Regions from separate parts of the Ruoffia tabacinasalis genome, predicted to be linked through region 2. Evidence: riboswitches for the same ligand, from Rfam matches in the RefSeq annotation. Region 2 holds a riboswitch; the other holds the start of a gene.
The links. Region 2 has a riboswitch for lysine ahead of ACFO5Y_RS05150 (YfcC family protein). Riboswitches for the same ligand answer to the same signal wherever they lie in the genome.
Positions count from the first base shown of each region.

Region 1 (3,434 bases), on a different contig from region 2:
GAAGTGATTTTCCGCATGACTTTCTAAATAGACAAGCTCACTCCATTGACCAAGCTCTTCATTCCATTCGCCCAAGCGACCTGTGAGTACATTGCTGTCGATGTAGACAGGGTAGATAGGGTCTCCCATGGCGATGATGCTATCGAGTGCGAATAATTCTTGCAAGTTGGCGATATCACTTTTGGCGCCGTCTGATACAAAGACTTCACTGCTATCCATTGACAGGCCAACTTCTTGATAATCATGTTGGGCTATTGCCTCTCTCAGAAAGTCATAACCGCCTTCAGGGCCATAACCACGAAAAGTATCAGTAGAAGCTTGTTCATCCACTGCTTGATGGAGGGCTTGAATGATTCCTGGAACAAGGGGTTGGGTCACATCCCCGATGCCTAAACGAATAATCTCTTTGTCAGGGTTTAGTTGAGTGTAAGTGTCAATTTTTTGAGCAATGGTTGAGAATAAGTAACTGTCAGAAATCCTTGAATAATTATGATTTGCTTGCATGATAAATCCTCCTAATGTACTTGTGGAAAGTAGTGACCAGTGAATGAAGTGCGGGCAGGGCCTTCCATATAAACATGCCCTGTGTCGCTCCGATCCCACGTGATTGTGAGTGTTCCCCCTAAGAGGTTCACCTTAATCGTCTCTTCAGTAAGACCATTCAACACCCCGGCGACCGCAACCGCACAGGCGCCGGTTCCGCAAGCCAAAGTCTCGCCACTCCCACGTTCCCACACGCGCATGCTAATTTCTTGGCGGTTGTGAACGTGGGCAAATTCGGTATTGATTTGTTCAGGAAAGCGCGTGTCATATTCAAAGCAAGGTCCAAGTGCTTGTAAGTCCAAGTCTTTGATATTTTCTTGAAAGATAACGAGATGAGGGTTCCCCATCGATACACCAGTCACTTGATAAGCTTGCCCGGCGATTGTAATGGCCTGATTAATCCATTGGTCTTCCTCTGCCGTAATTGGAATCAAGGCCGTGTCGATAATTGCTTGGCCCATATTGACCCGAGCTCCTGTGACTTCACCTTGATCATTGAAAATGAGCTGGACGGTTTTGACGCCACTTAGTGTCTCAATCTCAATCGATTTTTGATCCCAAAGGCCATTGTCGTAGATAAATTTGGCTAAACAACGGATGCCATTGCCACACATCCGACCTTCGCTGCCATCTAGGTTGAACATCCGCATCTGGAAATCTGCCTTATTAGATGGGCGAAGCACGATGAGACCATCACTACCAATGCCAAAGTGTTGTTCACTTACTTGAATTGCTAATTCTGCTAGATCTTCAATCTCTTCCTTTAAGTCATTAATATAAACATAGTCATTGCCAATTCCTTCCATTTTTGTAAAGGGAATGGCCTTTTTATTTGTTAATTTTGTCATTACACTCTCTCCTTAATTTAGTGAATAAAAAATAGGACCACGAACAAAAGTCCATGATCCTTCCAGTAGAAGAGTGGTATACTTTTGCCCGGTAATTGCTTGCACAATCAGCTTAACTGGCAGTTAAGTTGAACAGTTAGCCACCTATTATGATGACTAACCAACGATAATTCGTTTCGGCGATATCCCCTCAGACCCATAAGTCCTCATGTCAACCGCACCTCGCACAATACCTTTTTTATAGAGTAACATTGATACTAATTGACGTCAACTAATTACTAATCATGTTTTAATAATTAGTAAAATATTGTTCAATTTCCCATGGTGAGACATATTTGGCATATTCCTCGTACTCTTTTGTTTTGGCTTTAATAAAGCTAGTAGAGATATGCGGCCCTAAAGCATCCAAGATTGGGTCTGAAGCTTTCAATTCAAGTATGGCTTCTTGTAATGAACCGGGCAAGCTTGTAATCCCTTGGTCAAGACGCTCGCGAGCGGTCATGCTGTAGATGTTGCAATCAACCGGAGCCGGTGCTTCGAGTTCTTCTCTAATACCTTTTAATCCAGCGCTAAGAATCGTCGCTAGAGCAAGATAAGGATTGGCCGATGGATCGACACTCCTTAATTCAACACGGGTTGAGTTGCCACGAGCTGCTGGAATACGAATTAATGGGGAGCGGTTTTTCTCGCTCCAAGCCACATAGACTGGGGCCTCGTAGCCAGGGACCAGTCGTTTATAGGAGTTCACGGTTGGGTTGCAGACGGCAGTAAAGGCCGGTGAGTACTCCATCAGACCTGCAATAAAATGCTTGGCTGTCTTAGATAAGCCAGACCGCGTACTTTCATCGTAGAAAGAATTACCACTTTCAGTAAAGAGTGACATATTAAAGTGCATACCAGAACCATTGATACCAAAAAGCGGTTTCGGCATAAACGTAGCATGAAGATGATGGCGTCGAGCTACGGTCTTAACAATGAGCTTGAAAGTTTGAATATTATCGCAAGCCGTCACCGCATCAGCGTATTTCCAGTCGATCTCATGTTGCCCATCGGCCACTTCGTGATGACTAGCTTCAATCTCGAAGCCAAGAGCTTCTAGTTCTAGAACAATATCACGGCGACAGTTCTCCGCCAAATCTGTCGGCGCTAAGTCAAAGTAACCACCGTGATCATTCAATGTCATCGTTGGATTCCCTTCTTCATCTAACTTGAATAAGAAAAACTCTGCTTCGGGGCCTAAGTAAAAGTCAGAGAAGCCGAGTTCTTCCATCTCTTCCAGAACACGTTTCAAGTTGCTTCTAGGATCCCCTGAGAATAGCTCACGAGATGATGTCTCAACGTCACAAATCAGACGAGCAATGCGCTTAGTATCATCGCTTGCAATATTCCAATCAAAAATCAGCCAAGTTTGTAAGTCAGGTACCAGGTACATATCACTCTCTTCGATTCGTACAAAGCCCTCTATTGATGAACCATCAAAGGTCATATTGTTGTCTAAAGCTTTACTTAATTGAGACAGAGGAATTTCTACGTTTTTTATCGTACCTAAGATGTCGGTAAACATTAAGCGGATAAATTTTACATTATTTTCTTTCGCATCTGCCATAATTCGTTCTTTTGTCCAAGTCGTCGTCATATAAAACCCTCCAATAAAATATTAATAATATTATTTAGTATTGTTAGATTATATTAATGAAAAATACACAAAACAAGTCAGTTATGACGGATGGTGTTATAAAATATAACGCGAAATAAGGCTGTTTTGATAATGTTAACCAAAATTAGGATAACATCGTTATATAATATAACAAAAAACAAAGGTGTATTTAATTGAGAAAATTAATTTATAAATCGCATAAAAATAATCTTTAATTGCCTCAACTAATTACAAGTATAAGGATTGAAAATAATAAAATTAAGGAGAAAAAAAGTTTTTTTGTTAAAAGGATATAAAATTGTCAGAAGATGGGGTAAGGTATGGATTGGATAGTGCAGACTAGATTGGTAAGTCGATATTTATAAGGTGGTTGAAGAAGATTTTGG
Region 1 is NZ_JBHSHQ010000068.1:24,207-27,640, forward strand. It holds gene ACFO5Y_RS10945 (LL-diaminopimelate aminotransferase) at 1-504, opposite strand, end outside; gene dapF (diaminopimelate epimerase) at 516-1,391, opposite strand; lysine riboswitch at 1,483-1,623, opposite strand; gene glnA (type I glutamate--ammonia ligase) at 1,681-3,027, opposite strand.
Region 1: it holds a riboswitch for lysine, as region 2 does, so the genes downstream of both, dapF (diaminopimelate epimerase) here and ACFO5Y_RS05150 (YfcC family protein) in region 2, are expected to answer to the same signal.

Region 2 (3,434 bases):
ATTCTCCCTGGGCTTTCTTTTTAGGTAATTTACTGACTCAAATTATTTTCTGTATTATCAGTGTCAATTTACTTAATGTCTTTGTAATAATCATATTGCCGTTTTCATTCCTTAAACTTTTTTTATATAGTTCCATCGCTATTATTGTATGTCTGCCAGTTGCATTTATAGGTTACAATTTAACTTTAGTTAAGAAAATACATGCAAATACTATAAATACAGTGTTTTCAATGCTTATTTTTGGATCTTTTATGCTGTTAAATACTAATTCGGAGTTAAATAATTATAATCCTTTAGCGATATTGTCTCATGTTTTAATAAACGGCAATAATGGGGTATTTTTTAAGTATGCAGTCCTTTCTGTAATTTTATCTCTTGTCAGTATGTATTCAATAGTGAATTTCCAACCAATTTCAAATGAAAGGAGATAATGCTATGATAGAGATAAGAGATCTAAATATCCCATTTGTAGATAAAAAAATAACTATGAACTTTTCAAAAGGATATAATCTGTTAACTGGTGATAATGGGAACGGGAAAACTCTACTATTAGATTACATTTCAGGAATAAAAAAGACTAAAAAGGATGCAATTCAGGGCAACGAAAGTATTATCTATATAAATCAAAATATATATTTTTCTGATCGATTAACTGGAATGGATTTTTTGAAATTTAGTTATGGCTTGGATAAAAAGAAAGACACAAAAGGATTTTATCAATTAAGTGACATAGTTATAGAACGTGAATATGTAAATATGTTACTTAGCAAGCAATGGGGAATGCTTTCAGGCGGCGAAAAGAAGTTTCTATATGCTCTTATATTAATGTCTTTAGAAAGAGAATGGTATATTTTGGATGAACCTTTTGCGTTTGTGGATAAAAAAAGAAAAAAGTTATTAAATAAAATAATAAATATAAGGGTATCGCAAGGTAAAGGAATCATTTTAACTACCCATGAAGAGGATGAAACAATACAACAATCAATTAGTGAAGTCTTTGAAATATAATAATTATTTATTGAATGTTAAATATGAACGGCTCTATAATGACCCCAATAGGTGTTGATTTAGAGTCATTACAGCTTATAGCGTTCCAAAAAGACCATAAAAACGTGATTGCCTGATCTGAGTAATGAATTAATCCGCGAAAGTTAGATATTTAATTCTAATCTTTGGGGATTATTTCTTTGTTAGCACTATTGAGAAATTTGCATAGATCTAGTAATTTGGGCTGATTATCTTACAAAATCCATTTGACAAGTGTTCATATTTAAGATACCCTTACACAAGTTAATTGAATAAAGGACAATACAGTATTGAGGTCGCTAGTAATATCAGTAATAAGATTCTTATGAAAGGATTACTAGCCGAAATGTCAAATTGATGTTGGGGTTGGATTGAATAAGTCCATCACTGTCTTGTAGAGTTGCCCAAACTCTATATAGGTGAGCGTACTGTGTTGTGGGCAAAAGATACTGTCATTAATGGCTGTGGGCTTTTGCTCGCAGTCTTTTTTTGGTTATAAAGTGAAGATTCTTTGTAGAATGGTTGTTATTATTGTTGATAATGACAGGTAATTGGCCTAGCGACCACAATAATTGTCGATTGTGTACGGTAATTGGCTTAGCGACCACAATAATTTGTAATTGTGTTCGGTAATCGTATTAGCAACCACATTAATTCATAATTGTGTTCGGTAATCAATTTAACAACCAGATCTCAAAACTTTATTCATTAAAGCAAATTATAATTGGAGGAAGAATGTGAAGAAAATATTTAGTGCAATCGGACGTGTCCGTATGCCACATACTTACGTTTTATTACTAAGTTTCATTATTATTGCAGCAATTTTATCTTGGATTATCCCAGCTGGACAGTTTGAGCGTGTGTTAGTAGGGGAGCGGGAGATTATTAATCCAGATTCCTTTGCTCATGTCGCAAGTAATCCTCAAGGTGTTTTCGATGTGTTAACGAGCCTTCCTAGAGGATTCGCTAGAACTCAAGATATCTCATATTTCTTATTTGTAACAGGTGGGGCGTTCTTCATCCTGAATAAGACTGGGATGATCGAGTCTGCGTTGAGTCGAATTGTGACTTCCTTAAAAGGTAAAGAAGCGTTTGTTATTCCTGTTATTGTGCTAATTATGGGCTTAGCGGGTTCAACGATTGGTTTAAGTGAGGAGACAATTGTTTTTATCGCTTTAGGAGTTTCCTTAGCTCGAGCGATTGGCTATGATTCATTAATTGGAGTCGGAATGATCGGACTTGGTGCTGGTGTAGGATTTACTTCAGGGTTTATGAACCCATTCTCAGTAGGGGTTGCGCAGTCAATTGCTGAACTGCCATTATTCTCTGGGATCGAATTAAGATTAGTCTTATTCATTATTCTTTGGATTGTTACTTCAATCTACCTAGTATTATACGGACGTAAAGTAAAGTCAGATTTATCGAATAGCATTGTCTATGATGAGGAAATGGCTGCGAGGAACAGCGCAGATTATCAAGATTTAAATGCGGCGGATAATATATCGTTTACAACAAAGCAAAAATTAATTGCGGTTGTCTTCGTCGGAAGTTTTGCCTTAATCGCTTATGGCGTAATGAGCTTAGGATGGTTCATTACTGAGATTGGTGCCGTCTTTATTGGAATGGGCTTATTAAGTGGCTTCATCTATGGAATGAAAGCTGATGAGATTGCCGATTATTTCATCGAAGGCGCGAAAGATATGATGTACGCCGCTTTAATTGTCGGACTGGCACAAAGTTTAGTTATTATAATGGAAGATGCGATGATCTTAGATACTATGATTCATAGCTTAACTGGGGCTATCTCAAACTTACCAGCTGTTCTATCAGCAGCAGGAATGTATACTGTGCAAATTATAATTAACTTCTTCATTAGTTCAGGAAGTGGACAAGCTGCTGTTACGATGCCAATTATGGTGCCTCTAGCAGATGCCTTAGACGTTACTCGCCAAACGGCAGTATTAAGCTATCAATTAGGAAATGGCTTCTTAGATTCAATTATGCCAATGTCTGGAATTTTAATGGCACAATTGGCAATTGCGGGAATTCCTTACAAAAAATGGGTTAAGTTCTCTATGCCATTAATGGGAATTTGGCTAGTGATTGGGTTAATCTTTATTATCATTGCACAATTAATTGGCTATGGACCATTTTAGTTAGTTTTTGAAAGGGGAAAAATATATGTCAAAAGAACAATTACATGAAATCGTGTCAGAAATGCGTGAAGAATTACAAGGGTTAAGCGATTATATCTATGAGAACCCTGAATTAGGCTTGAATGAATATAAATCATCTAAAGCTCATGTGGATTTATTAACAAAACATGGCTTCGAAGTGGAATATCCATACTTAGGTTTTGATACAGCTTTTAGAGCAACGTTTGATTCTAATAAACCTGGTCCAACCAT
Region 2 is NZ_JBHSHQ010000029.1:45,497-48,930, reverse strand. It holds gene ACFO5Y_RS05160 (hypothetical protein) at 1-431, shown strand, start outside; gene ACFO5Y_RS05155 (ATP-binding cassette domain-containing protein) at 436-1,008, shown strand; lysine riboswitch at 1,307-1,462, shown strand; gene ACFO5Y_RS05150 (YfcC family protein) at 1,764-3,182, shown strand; gene ACFO5Y_RS05145 (M20 family metallopeptidase) at 3,208-3,434, shown strand, end outside.